One region of the Microbulbifer sp. ABE4_465 genome, then DNA from elsewhere that is predicted to be linked to it. Evidence: riboswitches for the same ligand, from Rfam matches in the RefSeq annotation. Region 1 holds a riboswitch; the other holds the start of a gene.
The links. Region 1 has a riboswitch for thiamine pyrophosphate ahead of thiC (phosphomethylpyrimidine synthase ThiC). Riboswitches for the same ligand answer to the same signal wherever they lie in the genome.
Positions count from the first base shown of each region.

Region 2: linked by a shared signal. The riboswitch ahead of ACXAG1_RS07865 (TonB-dependent receptor) and the one ahead of thiC (phosphomethylpyrimidine synthase ThiC) in region 1 are both predicted to bind thiamine pyrophosphate.

Region 1 covers NZ_JBSWXV010000010.1:35,264-44,983, forward strand. The annotation lists gene ACXAG1_RS14620 (acetyl-CoA carboxylase carboxyltransferase subunit alpha) at 1-546, shown strand, start outside; gene ACXAG1_RS14625 (sulfite exporter TauE/SafE family protein) at 781-1,560, shown strand; gene safD (sulfoacetaldehyde dehydrogenase SafD) at 1,586-2,953, shown strand; TPP riboswitch at 3,238-3,336, shown strand; gene thiC (phosphomethylpyrimidine synthase ThiC) at 3,451-5,376, shown strand; gene thiO (glycine oxidase ThiO) at 5,695-6,774, shown strand; gene thiS (sulfur carrier protein ThiS) at 6,774-6,974, shown strand; gene ACXAG1_RS14650 (thiazole synthase) at 6,988-7,821, shown strand; gene thiE (thiamine phosphate synthase) at 7,818-9,368, shown strand; gene ACXAG1_RS14660 (HesA/MoeB/ThiF family protein) at 9,409-9,720, shown strand, end outside.
Region 2 covers NZ_JBSWXV010000003.1:201,803-211,522, reverse strand. The annotation lists gene ACXAG1_RS07895 (thiol-disulfide oxidoreductase DCC family protein) at 1-315, opposite strand, end outside; gene ACXAG1_RS07890 (RpiB/LacA/LacB family sugar-phosphate isomerase) at 430-1,068, opposite strand; gene ACXAG1_RS07885 (DUF6064 family protein) at 1,260-1,928, opposite strand; gene ACXAG1_RS07880 (aldo/keto reductase) at 1,971-2,903, opposite strand; gene ACXAG1_RS07875 (hypothetical protein) at 2,919-3,332, opposite strand; gene ACXAG1_RS07870 (LLM class flavin-dependent oxidoreductase) at 3,325-4,323, opposite strand; TPP riboswitch at 4,468-4,583, shown strand; gene ACXAG1_RS07865 (TonB-dependent receptor) at 4,635-6,764, shown strand; gene ACXAG1_RS07860 (YkoF family thiamine/hydroxymethylpyrimidine-binding protein) at 6,779-7,039, shown strand; gene pnuC (nicotinamide riboside transporter PnuC) at 7,043-7,681, shown strand; gene ACXAG1_RS07850 (phosphotransferase) at 7,678-8,541, shown strand; gene ACXAG1_RS07845 (iron-containing alcohol dehydrogenase) at 8,547-9,716, opposite strand.

The DNA of each region.
Region 1 (9,720 bases):
CGCAAGGCCCAGCGCGTCATGGAGATGGCAGAGCGCTTCAAGATGCCGGTGCTGACCCTGATCGACACTCCCGGGGCCTACCCGGGGATCGACAGTGAGGAGCGCGGTATCTCCGAGGCGATTGCCAAGAACCTGGCGGTGATGTCCCGCCTGCGTACACCGATTATCTGTACGGTAATTGGTGAGGGTTCTTCCGGTGGTGCACTGGCGATCGGTGTGGGCGACCAGCTGAATATGTTGCAGTACTCCACCTACTTTGTGATTTCGCCGGAAGGCTGCGCGAATATCATCTGGAAAACCGTGGAAAAGGCGCCGCTGGCGGCCGAGGCCATGGGGGTGACTTCCAGTGTGTTGGAAGAACTGGGTATTGTGGATGAGACACTGCCGGAGCCCCTGGGCGGCGCGCACCGCGATCCGGATCTGATGGCGGGGCGCCTGCGCGATCGTCTGTCCGAACAGCTGGACAAACTGACCGCTGTTCCTCTGGATGAACTGCTGGAAAAACGCTACCAGCGCCTGATGAGCTACGGCAACGTGGTGAGCTGAACCCCGTCGCTGTTTGTGGATATAAAAAGACCGGCATTCACGCCGGTTTTTTTATGCTCGCATCCTTTTCCTGTCCTTAAATGACCAGCTTCGGGCCCGGGACTACTGGGTTTGAAGCTGTCCTTACGGCTAGACTGGCCATCGCTCAAAAACCGGTCGAATCACTGCTTGCATTACTCGCAGCGCTCGAGGTCGGCGCGATAATAATCACTGTTCAAAGCGTGGGGGTAGTCCTTGGCGGAGTTGGGTTCGCTGTTAAGCCTGATGCCAGACCAGAGCCCCGGCCTTGCCCTCGGGTTGCTGCTGCTAGTCTGCGTGGTCAGTGCGTTTATCTCCGCGGTGACTGGCGGCGCCGGCGGTATCCTTATGTTCGCCGCGCTCAATGTGGTGATCCCCCTGCGCGCCCTGGTGCCGATCCACGGAGCCGTACAGCTGATGAACAACCTCGCGCGCGTGGTCTATGTGCGCGAGCATATCCGCTGGGACCAGTGCATTCCGTTCTTTGTCGGTTGCACCCTGGGTTCCGCCGCCATGACCCTGGGACTGGCAAATCTCGATTGGCAACAACTGCCACTGGTGCTGCTGGCGGTTTTGATTTTTTACACCGTGTTCAAACCGAAAAAGCTCCCGGAAATCCGCCTCAATCCGCGCAATTTTTTCTGGGTAGGCCTTGCCACCGGCACCCTGGGTATTGTGGCCGGCGCCGTAGATCCGCTATTGGCCGCGTTCTTTGTGCGTAAGGATATGACGCCCAAAGAAATCGTGGCGAATAAATCCGTAATGCAGGCCTGGTGCCACGCGCTCAAGGTGCCTGCATTTATTTATCTTGGCTTCGCCTTTTCCGAACACCTGGGGCTGATTCTGCTGCTGACCGTTGCAGCGGTGATCGGCACCCGCATTGGTATCGCACTGTTGAACCGGATTAAAAGCGAAGTCTTTTTCAATCTTATGCGCGCGGCACTCTTGATCGCCGGGGCCCGCATTATCTATCAATTAATTGCCCCCACAGTTTAAGCAGAATAAAAAATAGGTACCCAACATGGCCGACTACCAGATTATCAACCCGTATAACGGCGAGCAGATCGAAGCCTACGATTTCCACAGTAAAGAACAGGTGGAGCAGGCCATCCAGACCCTCGTTGCCGGTCGTAAAATCCAGCAGGCCACGCCCGCGTTCGAGCGCTCCAATATCCTGATGAAACTTGCCCAGCTGATGCTGGAGCGCAAGGAAGACCTGGCTCGCCTGATTTGCGAAGAGACCGGCAAAACCATCAGCGACAGCCGCATCGAAATCGACCGTGCTTACAACACCGCGCTCGCCAGCGCCATGGAAGCCCGCAACATCAACGGCGAAGCCCTCGACTCCGACGCCTTCCCGCCCATGCGCGAGAAAATCGGCGTAGTCCTGTGGAAACCGCTCGGCACCGTCCTGTGTATCACCCCGTTCAATTTTCCGATCAACATCGCCGTACATAAAATTGGCCCGGCCTTCGCCGCCGGCAACACCATCCTGTTCAAGCCGGGCCCGCAAAACAAACGCTCTGCGGAACTTCTGGTAGAACTCTGCTACGCCGCCGGCATGGACAAATCCGTTTTGCAGATGCTGATCCCCGATATCGAAGCAACAAGCTACGCCGTCTCCCACCGCGAAATCCAGGCCATCAACTTCACCGGCGGCACCGCCGCCGCCAACGCCATCGCCAAGAATGCCGGCTACAAAAAAATGCTGTTCGAACTCGGCGGCAACGACCCATTGATCGTTATGCCCGACGCCGACCTCGACGCCGCCGTCAACGCCACCATCAACCAACGCTTCGCCACCGCCGGTCAGCGCTGCACCGCCGCCAAACGGTTGTTCGTGCACAGCGACGTGTTTGACTCCTTCAGCAACAAACTCATTATCGCCACCTCCAATCTCAACGTCGGCGATCCAATGCAGGACGACACATTTATTGGCCCACTGATTCACACCGCCGCTGCCGACGAAGTGGAAGCACGCATCGAATCCGCAGTGAAAGCAGGCGCACGGGTACTTTATGGCCACAAGCGCGAAGGCAATATCCTCTGGCCAACCATCCTCGACAACGTCGCCGACGACGCCGAACTGGTTGCGGAAGAAACCTTCGGCCCGGTAGTGCCGCTGCGGAAATTCGACGATGAAGCGGAGCTGATCTCGCTGATCAACAGCTCTCCATTTGGCCTGCAGGCCGGTGTGTTCACCCAAAACCTCGCCCTCGCCAAACGTCTCTACAACCAGCTGGACGTAGGCCTACTCGCCGTCAATGACGGCCCGGGTTTCCGCGCGGAGCACTTCCCCTTCGGCGGCGTAAAAGAAAGCGGTGTTGGCCGGGAAGGTGTGAGTTACGCCATCCGCGAAATGAGCTACCAGAAAACACTGGTGATCTAACCACTACGAAGCCAGATGGTGAAATCGAAGTCAGAAGTCTGAATCGAAGGTCGGGCGCTGGGTAGTAGCTTTCAGGAGCGTCGGCGACATGGACGTCGCCGACGCAGCGTACAGGGACGTATTTACACTGGTCCTGAAAGCTACTACCCAGTGGCCGGGCGCCACTAGAAGTGCTACGAAGTACAACGGACCTCCCTGCCGCGACAAACCTAATTCAGGGCGCAGAACCACACCTCAAATTCTCTAAGACTTGTTCTTCCGGTCAAATTACCACTATACTCGGCCCCAACTTGTCGGAGTGCCTTTGGGCTGAGATCGCTGTTGCGAGATCCGTTGAACCTGATCGGGGTAACCCCCGCGTAGGGAACAAGATCTGAATTCGCTACTTTTTCGCGCGCTTGTTAAATGTCTTTGCGCCCGAACGCCTCTCTCCTCACTGGTACCCCCGGCAATCCACTCATGGATTAGATCGTCAAGCAATGACGCAAGGGGTTAGCATGTCTCAAGTCGCCGAACCGCAAAATAAAAACAGCAAAGTCGATAAAAAAAGCCGCGCCGCCAGCCGCGACAGTGCAAAACAGTTTCTCGACAACCTCACTGCCCAACAATTTCCCAACTCCCGTAAGGTGTATCTGGAAGGCGAGCATGCAGGTGTAAAAGTCGGCGTACGCGAAATCTGCCTCGGCCAGAGCCTCGTCGGGGGCGACGAAGAAAACCCCGTGTTCGAGCCCAACGAACCCCTGCAAGTGTACGATACCGCCGGCCCATACTCCGACCCCGACTACACACCCAACGTCCGCGACGGCCTGCCCAAACTGCGCCAGCAATGGATCGAAGCCCGCGGCGACACCGAAATTCTCGACACCCGTCAGGCCGCCTACAGCCAGAAACGCATGGCCGACCAGGGACTCGACCATATCCGCTTCGACAACCTGCCCGCCCCGCGCAAAGCCAAGCCCGGTAAAAACGTCTCCCAGATGCACTACGCCCGCCAGGGCATCATCACCCCCGAGATGGAATTTATCGCCATTCGCGAGAATATGGGCCGCGCACAGCTGGTCGAACAGCTAACGGACAAGGACTACCAAAAAGCCCGCGAAGGTATCTACATCCCGCCGCAAATCACCCCGGAATTCGTCCGCCGCGAAGTCGCCGAAGGCCGCGCGATTATTCCCGCGAACATCAACCACACAGAACTGGAACCGATGATTATCGGTCGCAACTTCCTGTGTAAGGTGAACTCCAATATCGGCAACTCCGCGATCACTTCGTCTATCGAAGAAGAAGTGGAAAAACTCGTCTGGTCGATCAAATGGGGCGGCGACACTGTCATGGACCTGTCCACTGGCCAGAATATCCACGAAACCCGCGAATGGATCCTGCGCAACAGCCCGGTCCCCATCGGCACCGTACCGATCTACCAGGCCCTGGAAAAAGTCGACGGCATCGCCGAAGACCTCAACTGGGACGTATTCCGCGATACGTTGATCGAACAGGCCGAGCAGGGCGTTGACTACTTCACCATTCATGCAGGTGTACTGCTGCGCTACGTACCGCTGACCGCCAAACGCGTCACCGGCATCGTCTCCCGCGGCGGCTCCATCATGGCCAAATGGTGCCTCGCGCACCACAAAGAAAACTTCCTCTACACCCACTTCGAGGATATCTGTGAAATTCTAAAAGCCTACGATGTCAGCTTCTCACTGGGCGACGGCCTGCGCCCCGGCTGTATCGCCGACGCCAACGACGAAGCCCAGTTCGGCGAACTGCGCACCCTCGGCGAACTCACCGAAATCGCCTGGAAACACGACGTCCAGACCATGATCGAAGGCCCCGGCCACGTGCCCATGCACAAAATCAAGGAAAACATGGACGAGCAGCTCGAACACTGTCACGGCGCCCCCTTCTATACATTGGGCCCCTTGACCACCGACATCGCCCCCGGCTACGACCACATCACCTCCGGCATCGGCGCCGCCATGATCGGCAGCATGGGCTGCGCCATGCTCTGCTACGTAACCCCCAAAGAGCACCTCGGCCTGCCCAACAAAGAAGACGTAAAAGAAGGCCTCATGGCCTACAAAATCGCCGCCCACGCCGCCGACCTCGCCAAGGGCCACCCGCGCGCCTACAAACGCGACGACGCCCTCTCCAAGGCCCGCTTTGAATTCCGCTGGGAAGACCAGTTCAACCTCGGCCTAGACCCCGAACGCGCGCGCATGTACCACGACGAAACCTTGCCCAAAGAATCCGGCAAAGTCGCCCACTTCTGCTCCATGTGCGGCCCGAAATTCTGCTCAATGAAAATCACCCAAGACGTTCGCGACTACGCGGCAAAACAGGAAGCAGAAGCCAACAAAGGAATGGAAGAAATGTCGATCAAGTTCAAAGAGCTAGGCGCAGAGATTTACCACAAGGGATAAGGAATCACTGAAAAGCTACTGCGCGTGCGCCTGGCGGCGTCCGGCGGTGCTCGTAATCCTCACGTACTGCAAGTACGCTCCGGTTACTGCGCTCCGGCGGCCACCACCAGCCACCCGCTCGCTACGCTTTTCAGCGATTCCTTCCGAAATAGCAGAACTTGATGCGAAGGCAGTGATGCGGGTAAGCCTTTGCCAGACCTTCTGCGAGAGGGACCTCGCAGTAGAGCCCCCATGGATGGGTTCACGGCGTGTCTGGCAAAGGCTTACCCGTAGCGCTGCCGCCCCGAGTTGCCCGAGCACGAACCCCGGAATTAAAACGTGGCACAAGCCAAATTAAAGATTGGAATTGCAGGAGCCGGCCTGATGGGCCGCCTTCTAGCCTGGCGTTTGTCTGAAAAAAGCCACCAAGTAACCCTGTTCGAATCCGGTAGCCTGGAAAAACCTGCGGGCGCCTGCCACACCGCCGCCGGCATGATCTCGCCACTTTCCGAACTGTTCCACTGCCCACTCCCAATCTACCAATTGGGCATGCAAAGCCTGCAGCACTGGCCAAGCTGGGTAACGCAACTGGAACAAACCACCGGCACCAATGTCGATTACCGCGAGAAGGGCAGTATCCTCATTGCCCACCCACAAGACCGCAACGAACTCCTGCAATTCCAGCAGGAACTCAACGCAAAACTGGGCCCAGAAAACCGCGACCAACTGCAATGGCTAGACAATAACGCCCTGCGAAATCTCGAACCCGAACTAGACCGCTTCGACCAAGGCCTCTACCTTTCTTCTGAGGCCGACATCGACAACCGCAAACTACTGCCAGCGCTGCACAAAGCACTCCAGCAAAACAACATAGAAATCCGCGAAAACACCCCGGTAGACTGCACCCCCGAAACTATCCAAACCGAAACCGGCAGCGAACACTTCGACCTGGTCATCGATACCCGCGGCCTCGGTGCCAAAAAACAGATCAGCGACTTACGTGGCGTCCGCGGCGAAGTCATGGTTGTAGAAACCCCGGAAGTGCAACTAAACCGCCCCGTGCGCCTGCTGCACCCCAGATACCAACTCTACGCAGTACCCAGAGCCAACAACCAGACCGTCATCGGCGCCACCGAAATCGAAAGCGAAGATATGAGCCCCATATCCCTGCGCTCCACCATGGAACTCTCCAGCGCCCTCTACTCGATTCATCCCGCCTTCGCCGAAGCCCGCGTGATCGAAACCCGCGTCAACTGTCGTCCGGCAACCATGGACAATCTGCCGGTAGTCGAAAGCGAGCCGGGCCTGATTCGAATCAACGGACTCTTCCGCCACGGCTACCTGCTAGCTCCCGCACTGGTAACCCAGGCCGAAAACGAAATTTCCAAATTAACCCAAGCGACAGAACAGGTGATCTGATGCAATTACTGGTCAACGGCGAACCCATCACTTTTGAAAGTGATCAATCATTGTCAGATTTACTGCAACAACTGGGCTATAGCGGTGAGACCTTCGCCGTTGCTTTAAACGGCGACTTCGTCCCCCGCGCCACTTACGAGCAGACAGCGCTGAACGCCGGCGACAGCCTGGATATCGTTGCCCCGGTAGTCGGAGGCTGAAAGGAGAGAGCACATGGCCGATAAACTGAAACTCTACGGCAAAGAATTCCATAGCCGCTTGCTGGTAGGCACCGCACTCTATCCGTCTCCCGCGATCATGCGCGAATCCGTCGCCGCCTCCGGCTCGGAAATCATCACCCTGTCCCTGCGCCGCCAGAATCCGGCACAGCAGCAGGGCAAAATGATCTGGGATTATATCCAGGAGTCCGGCTGCCAGTTGCTGCCCAACACCGCCGGCTGTAAAACCCCGAAAGAAGTCATCGCACTGGCGGAAATGAGCCGGGAAATTTTCGGCACCGACTGGCTCAAGCTGGAAGTCATCGGCGACGACTACAACCTGCAACCGGATCCCTTCGGCCTGATCGAAGCCGCGCGGGAACTGGTCAAGCGGGGCTTCAAGGTTCTGCCTTACTGCACCGATGACCTGGTGGTGTGCCGCAAATTACTGGACGTGGGCTGCGAAGTACTGATGCCCTGGGGTTCACCCATCGGCACCGGTCGGGGACTGATGAACAAATACAATCTGCAGACCCTGCGCGAGCGCCTGCCGGATACCCCGCTGATTATCGACGCTGGTATCGGCGCACCGTCCCAGGCCTGCGAAGCCATGGAAATGGGATTCGATGCGGTACTGCTCAACACCGCCATCGCCAAGGCCCAGAACCCGGTACTGATGGCGCAGTCCTTCAAGCTCGCCGTAGAGTCCGGCCGCGCCGCCCGCAACGCGGGTCTGATGCTCCAGCGCCAGACCGCCAGCCCCAGCACACCGACGCTGGATATGCCGTTCTGGCAACAGACTGTCAGTGCCCAAAATGGTGAGAAAAAAGGCGAAGGGGAAAAGGCATGAGCGGTACGGAACAAAGTCGTCCGATTGTATGGACCATTGCCGGCAGTGATTCCGGCGGCGGCGCGGGCATTCAGGCCGACCTGCTCACCATGCACGACCTCGGTGTGCACGGTTGCAGCGCCATCACCGCCAATACCGCCCAGAACACCCTTGGGGTACCGGCGATCAATGCGGTACCCGACGAGGTGCTGCAATCGCAACTGGATGCGTTACTCGCCGATCTCAAACCCGCCGCCATCAAGGTTGGCCTGCTCGCAAACGCCGGGCAGGTTCGCCTGCTGGCGAAATTCCTGAGCTCGCTGAAATCCGCAGGCGAGAGCATCCCGGTGATCTACGACCCGGTGGCCGTTGCCACCAGCGGCGCGCAATTGACCGAAGACAGCACCGGCGCGGCCGTGCTGACGGATCTGCTGCCCCTGTGCGACCTGATCACACCCAACAGCATCGAGCTGGAATGGCTCGCGGGAACTGACATTGACAGCGCCGAGGCAGTTCTCGAGGCTGCGTATAAAGTGCGAGGCAATCACAGCGCTGCACTGCTGGTGACCGGTGGCCACTTTGAAATAGAACCCGGCACCACCGCAGACCTGCTGTGCTCAGGAGCCGGTGAGAGCGCTAGCAATGACTGGCTGATCGGCAAAAAAATCGATACGCCCAATGCCCACGGTACCGGTTGCACCCTGTCTTCCGCCATCGCGGCGTTACTGGCGTTGGGTTATCCACTGAAAGACGCCTGTGTGGTGGCCAACGCCTATGTGCGCCGCGGGTTGCGCCTGGGCGACTGCGATCATATCGGTGCGGGCCCCGGCCCGGTGGGGCACTGCGGCTGGCCCGCAGAGCTGCAGGACTTTCCCCAAGTGCTGGTTGCCGGCAGCGAGCGCGCAAAATCATTCGGAGTCTTCGATGAGAAAGCGGCGGCGACTTATGCCGCCGAGTTCGCGCAACCGGATTCTCATCAGCTCGGACTGTACCCGGTTGTGGAAACCGTGGAGTGGATCGAGAAACTGGCGGAACAGGGCGTGCGCACCCTGCAATTGCGTATCAAGCACCCGGGCAGCGATCTGAAAGCACAGATTGAGCGCGCCGTCGCCATCGGCCGCCGCTACGACCTGCGGCTGTTTATCAACGACTACTGGCAGCTTGCGATTGAGTGCGGTGCCTACGGGGTGCACCTGGGGCAGGAAGATCTGCAAACTGCAGACCTCAAGGCGGTCCAGCATGCGGGGCTCAAACTCGGCATCAGCACCCACGGCTTTTTCGAGCTGCTGTACGCTTACCAGTACCGGCCGAGCTACCTGGCCATCGGCGCCATCTATGCCACCAATACCAAGGATATGAGCGGCCAACTTCAGGGGCCCCAAAAGCTGGCGCGTATGGCGGCACTATTACCGGATTATCCGTTGGTGGCCATCGGTGGAATCAATCTTGAGCGGGCACCGGCAGTGGCCGCAAGCGGTGTGGGTAGTATTGCGGTGGTGACGGCGATTACCCAGGCCCCCGACTACCGCGCCGCTGTGGCACAATTGCGTGCAGTGATCGATCAATAGTCATTGATTAGCCAGAATACCGACCGAGAGAAGCCGAGCCGTGTTGAGTCGTAAACAGCTACAGCGTTACAGCCGCCAGATCATGTTGCCGCAGATCGGGGAAGCGGGGCAGGAGAAGCTGGGTGCTGCGCGGGTACTGATCGTTGGCCTCGGTGGCTTGGGTAGCCCGGCGGGGCTGTATCTGGCCGCGGCGGGCATCGGTGAGCTGCATCTGGTGGACGGCGACAAGGTGGAAATCTCCAATCTGCAGCGCCAGGTACTCTACAAAACCAATCACCGGGACAAGGACAAAGCCCAGGTGGCGGCGCAGCAGCTGACCGCTGCCAATCCGGAAATCCGCATTCAGGCCCAC
Region 2 (9,720 bases), on a different contig from region 1:
TCGAAAGCAGGTGAGTATCGGCCAGGGAAAGGGGAGCAGTTTTAGAATGCGGAGTATCGCGTCAGATTTTACGTACATCTGGCCACTTTCAACCAGAAGCAGGGTTTCATATTCATCGAGGGGCATATGGAAAAACGACAGGATCGCCTGCCCCTCTTCCGACTGCACAGTGGCGAGTATCAGGCGGCGATGGCGATCGAACTTCAGTAGAAAGCGCGCCCAGAAGGAACACAGCCGGCAAACCCCGTCGAACAGGACCGCGCGTTCGCCTTCCTGAAGATAGGGCACGGTAGCGTTCCGTTTTCCCTTGGACATCTGAGCAGGTCCCTCGCCAGAAACGAAAAGTAGCAAACGACTATAACAAAAAAGGCCGCCCCGGAGTTTCCGCAGCGGCCTTTTGAAAGCGGCGCCTGTTTAGCGCGGCTTCACTCAGGAATCCAGCACACTGCGCACGAAGTCGGTCAGTTCCTGGTCCTGGCTGTTTTCGAAGAAACAAGCCTGGAAACGCTCGCCGGTTACGGCGGTTTTCACCAGCTCCGGATCGATGGCTTTAAGGCCGTCCAGGTAGGCTTTTCCGGTGGCTTCCTTGATGTGGTTCAGGATACCGGCGTTGGCCACCTGGGATTCTTTGCGCTCCGGCGGGTAGCCCTGGCCTTTTACGCCGGTGAAAGCTTTTTCGAACATATAGCGAATGTTCAGCTCCGCACCCCAACCGAAGCCCTTGGCGAAGGGAATGGCCAGCGCGTTGCCGTTATTGATCTGGGCAAACAGGAAGGCGTCAGCCGGATCGATGCAATAGCCACAGGTTACGCCCGGGTATGCGTTCAGGGACATGAGCGCGCCCTGGCCGGTGCCACAACCGCTTACCACGAAGTCCACGGCCTTGGAGTTCAGCAGCAGGCTGCCCATGATGCCCAGGTGGATGTAGGTCAGGCGGTGATCGTTGTCGTCGCTCATACCGGTGTTGTACACGGTGTGGCCCAGTTCGCCGGCAACGTCCTGCAGCTCTTTCAGAACCACGGCGTTTTTGGATGCCTGGCTGAATTCGTTCATCAATGCGATTTTCATTATTTGGTCTCCGGTTGTACCCGTCTCTCTACCATCTTTAAGCAGAAGCAGGACGGGGGACAGGGGTCACTATCGATGCCCGATCAAAAAACAATCAGACCGGGTCGATAGAGGCTATATTCCGTTGAGGGATTATATGTGTTTGGCCGATTAATAAAAACCGGTCAGACAGCTTTGCAAGGCCACAATCTTCACGTTCGGGTACTTAGCCCGCTAAACACCCCACCGACGGCCATGGCGGCCACTGCGAACAAAGCCGGCCACCATGGCGCATCGAGTACCTGCAGCGTGAGCGCAGATAGCGTGATCCACAGCAGGGGGACCAGGCAGGTCAACCACTGAGCCCCGCCACGCAGGGCGATCATAAAAATAGCGAGGCTCACCACCGCTGTGGGATCCGGGTGCAAGCCGAACGCTTCCGCCTGAGTCCAACTGGCACCAAGCACCGGCGCCAGCAACGGAAACATCAGGAAACCAACCAGGGAAATCAGTACACCGGTGATGCTGCTTGCTGAGAGGGACTCCACGGGACCCGCAGTGCCGCGCCCTGTCGCCGCAAGCAAAACCAGCAGCGCCGCCTGCGCAATCCAGATCCAACCGAGAAATTGCCCGATCCAGTTCAGATTTGCGTAGCGCTGTGCAAAAAAAGCCACCCCGACAAATACCCATACCGGCGCAAGAAGCAGAAGCGCCATACGGGATTTTCCGCGCAATGCGCATATCAGCGCCGCAATCCCTGTCGCGAGGGTAAATAGCTGCAGCGGCCAGAAGGTTTCCCCCATTCGTTCCAGCATGCGGAAGTACACATCCGCACTGAAGGGAACAAAATCCTGGATCTGGTAGCTATTCCACTCGCTCATGGTGCGCCCACTTAGTCGGTACTTTTTAGGGGAAGAATGGATTTACAGAGAATCGATATACGCGACCATTTTCTGTCGTGTCTTTGCATCCGGCAGCGGCGCAGCGCCCGCCGCCATATTTTCGTTCATGTGCTCCACCCGCGAGGTTGCCGGAATGGCACAGTTCACCGCCGCATGGCTGACGATAAACTTGAGCAGGAAATCCGCCCAGGTGCGGCAGCCAAATTCCGCCGTTGCCCAGGCGGGTACTTTTTCCCTGCGCTTCAACCCCTTGATCAGGCTGCCACCGTCGTAGGGGCGGTTGGCGATAACGGCAATACCCTTTTCCCGTGCCAGCGGTAATAGCCGCGCTTCCACCTCACGGTGGGTGATGTTGTAGGTCATCTGGGCGAAGTCGATTTCCGTGCTCGCCATCACCTGTTCAAACTCTTGGTGACGGCGGCCGTGGGAAGTGGTGATACCGAGATAGCGAATAACACCACTCGCCTTCAGTTCACGCAGTACGGCTAAATGCTCCTGCCAGTCATCCAGATTGTGTACCTGAACCAGATCAAAAGTTTTCAATCCCCAGCGTTCGGCAAGGCTGGCGACCTGTTCACGAGAAGTGCCACCGGCGGGGCTCCAGACCTTTTCCGCACTGAACAGTGTTTTCGGGATACCTAACTGTTTCAGAGCAAAGCCGAGCGTATCCGCTGCGGAGCCATACATGGGAGACGAATCGACCAGGCCACCACCGCTGGCAAAAAAGGCCTTCAGTACCTGAGTGCGCGCAGCCAGCAACTCCGGATCCTTGCCCACATTAAACGTGCGCCAGGTACCCATACCGATCACCGGCAGCGATTCGCCGCTGCTGGGGATTGGCTTAGACAGCAATGCCGGAGACTGAGCACTGGCCAACCCCGGAAAGCCCCAGGCACTGACCACACCCGCCCCGAGCATTTTGAGAAATTGACGGCGTAGCGTCTTACCTTCCATGGTGGCTTCCTCTATTTATTGGGCACTTAATGCGCGCGGTCGCGCCAGTGCAGTCGCGAGAACCAGAATAAAACAGGCGAGCACAAAGACCTTGTTAACGAACCAGTTGGTTCGCCAGATATCCCACTCGGGCTCGGCCAGAAATAGCGCAAACTTGGTGACGATAATCACGACCTCTACCACGGACATCACGATGGCCAGAGTGCGCAGGTAGCCCGGCTGCCTGAGTAGCGCCCAGCCCAGCCACAGATGCGCCACCGGCCACAGATCCCAGTACACATGAATGTGCCAGGGCGCACCGCTAGAAAGCGCAACCGCGATGGGAAACAGGTATTTGATAAACAGCGTCCACGCCACCAGTACAAACAAGAAGTGGGCGAGGAACCATCGCCAGTGCATCTGTCGATCGATCTGGGCAGTTTCAGCCATCCACTCGCTCCCGCAAAATCTCGGCTGCCAGCTCAAAGGAGCGCAGGCGCGCGGTGTGATCGTAAATCGCGCCGGTGACGATCAGCTCGTCCACCCGGGTCCGCTCAACAAAACGGTCAATCCAGGCAGCCACGGTATCCCGCGTACCCACCGCGCTCTCCGCCAGCGCCTGCGCTACCTGCATGCGCTCGGCGGGGCCAGCGATGGTCTCAGGGTCATCCACCGGCGGTTTGATTTTCCCGGGGGTGCCCCGGCGCAGGGCGACAAACTGCTGCTCGATGGAGGTCATCAGCTTGCGCGCCTCTACCGTGTCGTCCGCGGCAAACACATTGATCGCTGCGGCGGCATAGGGTTCAGCAAGCGATTCCGAAGGTTTGAACTGTGTTCTATAGAGATGCAACGCCTGATCCAGCATGGCGGGGGCAAAATGGGAAGCAAAGGCAAACGGCAGTCCCATGGCCGCAGCCAGCTGCGCGCTGTAGAGACTGGAGCCCAGCAGCCAGATCGGCACCTGCAGCCCGGCCCCCGGCACTGCGCGCACCCGTTGGCCCGGCTTCTCCGGGGCAAAGTAGCGCAACAGCTCGCGCACATCTTCCGGGAAGTGATCTGCGGCGTGCAGCGGATCCCGGCGCAGAGCGGTCATGGTGGCGCCATCGGTGCCCGGCGCTCGCCCCAGCCCGAGATCGACCCGGTCCGGATAGAGCGCAGCCAGGGTGCCGAACTGCTCGGCAATCACCAGCGGTGCGTGGTTCGGAAGCATAACGCCGCCAGCGGCGACGCGAATCTTGTCTGTACCCGCGGCAATATGACCCAGCGCCACCGCCGTCGCCGCACTGGCCACACCGGTCATATTGTGGTGCTCCGCCATCCAGTAGCGGCGGTAACCGAAGCGTTCCGCGTGCTGTGCCAAGTCCAGGGAGTTCATCAACGCCGTGCGGGCGTCGCTTCCCTCGGTGATGGGCGAGAGATCCAGTAGTGAAAAAGCGCGCATATCAACTCCTGTACGCGTTTGGCCTTGCGCGAAAAAGCACAATAGGCGATTCAGATATGACCATCCTATCGAAGCTGTTCTCCGTGCACACCACAGTTCCTGACACTTCGCTTATCTGATAGGATCGCGCCCGCAAAAACTCATGCACAACCTAAGGGGTGGCGAAAGCCTGAGATGCTGTAGAGTCATTGAAGACTCGACAGGAAACCCTTGAACCTGATCCGGCTAATACCGGCGTAGGAATAGGTAGTCCACCAGCTCCCCTCTTCACGTCGCGCTCCGGGTCTCTCACTGATTTGTACGAGAGAGCCATGAATACCAATAACGTTTTCAAACCACTCGCCCACGCCATTGGCGCTGTAACCGCGCTGGTCAGCACTGCCGCGCTCGCGGAAACGGCCATCGAGGAAGTAGTGGTCACCAGCCAACTGCGCGCCACCAGCCAGCTCGACACCCCCACCAGCGTATCCGTGCTGGATGCCGCCGCCATCGAAACCCGCGGCGCTACCAACCTTGAGCAATTACTGAACCTGGCCCCCAACGTGAATTTCTCCAGCGGCGCCTCCCGTGGCCGTTTCGTGCAGATCCGCGGTATCGGTGAGCGCAGCCAGTTTATCGACCCGGTGAATCCCTCTGTGGGCCTGATCGTCGACGGTATCGACTTTACCGGTCTGGGCCTCGCCGCCAGCACCCTGGATATGCAGCAGGTGGAAATCCTGCGTGGCCCCCAGGGCACCGTGTACGGCGCCAACGCGCTGGCCGGTCTGGTGAGTATGACCAGCAATGCGCCGACCGCGGAAACCTTTGCAAAGGTATCCGCCGAAGCCGCCCGCTACGGCTCCCACACTCTTTCCGCGGTCACCAGTGGCCCGCTGTCGGAGCAGCTGAGCTACCGCTTCGCGGTGCAGAACCAGCAATCCGACGGCTATGTGCACAACCGTTACCTGGACCGCAAAGACACCAACAATATTGATGAGACCGTGGCCCGCGGCAAGCTGCGCTACCAGGCCAGCGACGACCTGCAGCTGAACTTCACCCTCTTCTACCTGGATGCGGACAACGGCTACGACGCCTTCAGTTTCGATAACTCCCGCACCACACAGTCCGACCAACCGGGTTGGGACCGCCAGGAAACCCTCGCCGGTGCAGTCAGCACCCAATGGACCTCCAGTGAACTGTTCACCGTCAACTCAGTATTGAGTGCTGCCAGTTCCGACACCGAATACGGCTACGATGAAGACTGGTCTTACGTTGGCTTCCACCCTTGGGAGTACGTCTCCACCGACAACTATCTGCGCGACCGCGACAACCTGAGCGCCGATGTACGCCTGGTCTCCACCGACGAAAGTCGCCTGTTTGGCGGCAGCACCGGCTGGGTAGCCGGTGTCTACCTTCGCACCGAAGAAGAAGCGCTGGAGCGCAACGCCAGTTTTACCAGCCAGTTCGATACCGACAATGCCGCGGTTTACGGACAGCTGAATACCGAGCTTGGCGCGCGCTTTGAATTGATTACCGGACTGCGCCTGGAGCAGCGCCGCGCGGACTACAATGACAATCTTCAAGTCACCAGCGATACCAGCGAAGACCTGTGGGGCGGCAATATCACCCTGCAGTTCAGCGCCACTGACAACACCATGCTGTACGGCACCCTCTCGCGTGGTTACAAGGCGGGTGGCGTCAACGGCCGTATTATTTCCGCCTCAGAAAACAATCCGGCCATCGGCAGCGAGACCTTCCTGTTCGATACCGAGAGCATGCTGAACTACGAATTCGGGGTAAAAGGTGACTGGCTGGAAAGCCGCCTGCAGGCTCAGGTCGCCGCTTTTTACCAGGACCGCAGCGACGTTCAGGCCAAGCAATCCATTTTCAACCCGGAAGACTTTTCCTTCGATGACTACCTGGCCAATGCCGCTGGCGGTCACAGCACCGGTATCGAAGCGGAAATCAACTTCCAGGCCAGCGATAGCCTGCAACTCTTCGCCACCTTCGGTTGGCTGAATGCGGAATTCGAAGACTTTGTCAGCAGCACCCACGTCGACGGCCGCGATGACAATACCGGCGAGACTTCACCGGTAGACCTTGGCGGCCGCGACCTGGCCCACGCGCCCAACTACCAGTATTTCACCGGAGCGGAGTACGCGCTGACCAATAACCTGAGCGCGCGCGTGGAACTGGAAGGCAAAGACGACTTTTACTTCTCCAACAGCCACAATGAGAAGTCCACCGCCTACGAACTGGTCAACGCACGCCTCACCTACCGCGGCGACAACTGGGACCTGTCCCTGTGGGGAAGAAACCTGACCGACGAAGTGATCTACACGCGCGGTTTCTACTTCAGCAACCAGTTCGGCAACAATCCGGCCAACGGCTACGCCCCGGAGGCTTACTACCAGCTGGGTGAACCGCGCACCGCGGGCATCTCCGGCAGCTACACCTTTTAATTGGGAGCCTTGATATGCAACTCTCCGTAGAAATCAGCATGTACCCGCTGAAAGACGAGTACATCCCGGCCATCAAGGATTTTATCCAGCGCCTGAATGAACAGCCGCAGCTGCAGGTCATCTCCAATACCATGAGCACCCAGGTATTCGGTGATTACGATGTGGTGATGGACGTGCTCAAAGCGGAAATGCGCAAATCCTGGGAGCAGTTCGGGCGCGCTATTTTCGTGTGCAAATTTATCGACGGCGACCTGAACCCCAATATCGGGCTCTGATCCATGCTCTCCCCGGAAATTCGCGAAGCCATCGCCTCCGCCTACGCCGCCATGACCCTATGGGAAGTGGCGGCGGTAGTGCTGGCGCTGACCTACCTGCTGCTCGCCATGCGGGAAAATATCCTGTGCTGGTACGCCGCCTTTGCCAGTACCGCCATCTACCTGTTCCTGTTCTGGGATGTCAGCCTGTTGATAGAATCGGCGCTGCAGGTTTTCTATCTGGTGATCGCGGTGTACGGTTGGTGGCAGTGGCGGCATCGCAATAGAGAAGGTGAAAAGCTGCATATTCACCGCTGGTCTGCAGCCATGCACCTTTACGCATTCGCGGGCGTAGGCGTGCTCACCCTGATATTTGGCTATGTGCTGGATAACTATACCAGCGCCGCCCTGCCCTACCTGGATTCCTTTACCACCTGGGGCGCCGTGGTAACCACCTATATGGTCACCCGCAAGGTACTGGAGAACTGGCTCTACTGGATCGTGATCGATGGCGCAGCCATTTATCTGTATATCGACCGCGGCATGTATCTCACCGCCCTGCTGTTCGTACTGTATGTCGTGCTTGTGATCATTGGCTTCTTCCAGTGGTATGCGCTGTATCGCCAGCAACATTCCGAGCCGGAGCAACCGGTCGCGGTATGAATGCACAGGTCGACAAACTGCTCGCCGATGAATGGCGACACTGGAGCGACCAGCAACCGGTTATCGTTCGCCCGCTCGGTGGTGGGCTGACCAACCAGAGCCTTCTGCTTCAGGCTGGCGACGAAAGACTGGTACTGCGTATCAATGCAGACAACTCCGATGCCCTTGACCTGAACCGAACCGCAGAAGCGGAAGCCCTGGCGCGCGCCGGTAGCGCAGGACTGAGTGCCCCGCTGGTATATGTCGACCCCGCCTACCGCTATCTGGTCACCCGCTACATTGACGGCAGGCCACTGGAATTATCAGAGCCGGACGCGATTGCTGAACTGTCGCGGATGCTGCGGCAAATACACCAGCTTCCGCCAATCTCAAAACACCTCAACTACGCCGGCAAAGCCAAAACCTACTGGCAGTCGATCAACACGAGTGATTCTCTCTCCCCGTCGCTGAAACTACTGCGGGAAAAACTCCGGCCGCGGCTAATAGAATGCAGCCAGATCACGAACAATCACTGCCTGTGCCACAACGACCTGCTGCCCGCGAACCTGCTTGTGGGTGAACTCTCGAGGCTGTACGCAATCGACTGGGAGTATGCGGCCTGCGGCCACCCCTATTTCGATCTGGCCACGGTAACCCTCGAGTTTGAAATGGAGAATGATCAGCAGCAGGTGCTGCTCGAGGGGTATTTACAGCGCCCGGTCACAGACGGGGATCTGGAAAAGCTCCAGCGGTGGCAGCAGGTTTACCGCTATCTGGCGATACTCTGGTACACAATTCAGATTCACAATACAGAAACGCCGCCAATGTCACGGGCAGCGCTCAAGTCTGAAATTAATGACCTTTTGGCTGAGCTGCCCTGACGCCCTTAAAGATTTCCACGGCAGGCATCGAGAAAAACGCCCCGGTAGTCGTCCACAGATAGCGGCAACGGATTCCCCGGTGCCGAAGGATCCTCTGCAGCCATATTTGCGATCCGATCCGCGTCCTCCTCACCAATACCGATTTCCGCCAACGTATTGGGGATGCCGAAGTCCCGCCGAAAAAACAATACCCAATCCAGCACCCCAGCAAAACCCGCACCTGGCAGCGCCAGATAGCGGGACAATCGGCTCATGGGCTCCTCGATGGCCACCCTGTTGGCACTCAGCACATAGGGCATCAGAATCGCGTTCAACAGACCGTGGTGTTTGTCGTAGAGCGCTCCGAGAGGGTGCGCCAGCGCGTGCATGGCGCCGAGCCCGCGCTGAAAAGCCGTAGCCCCCATACTGGACGCCACCAGCATCTGCATACGCGCTTCCAGGTCATTGCCATCGGCCACTGCACGCGGCAGGTAGACATTGATCAGGCGCATTGCCTCCAGGGCAATCCCTTCCGCCATGGGGTGGAAATTGTTCGAGCAATAGGCCTCCAGATTGTGTGACAGCGCGTCCATTCCGGTCGCGGCGGTAATCGGCGCTGGCAGCCCCAGAGTGAGCTCAGGGTCGAGAAGAACAATTTCCGGCAGCATACGCGGGTGGAAAATGATTTTCTTTAGCTTGGCGCCCTCGTCGGTAATCACCGATGAGCGCCCCACTTCCGAACCGGTACCGGCGGTGGTGGGTACCGCAATCACCGGCACCATGCCGCGAGTATTTACCTTCAGGTAGTTATCGCCCACATCCTCGAATTCCCAGATGGGATGAGTCTGCCCGACCATCAGCGCAATCGCTTTCCCCGCATCCAGTGCAGAGCCGCCACCAAAGGCAATCACACCGTCGCAGCCATGAGCCTTGAACACAGCAACGCCGTCACTCACATTCTTGCCGGTGGGATTGCCCTTGATCTCGCTGAATACCGTAAGCGACACTCCGGCCAACAGGCAGTTCTCCACAAGGTTCTGAACCATCGGCAGTGCTGCAAGGCCCGGGTCGGTTACCAGCATGGGCGTTGCCATGCCCATCTCCCTGCACAGGTCCGGTAATTCGCCAACGCGCCCGGGGCCGACACGCATGGCGGTTGGGTAATTCCAATTGGTAGAAAATTGATTGTCGGACATGGTC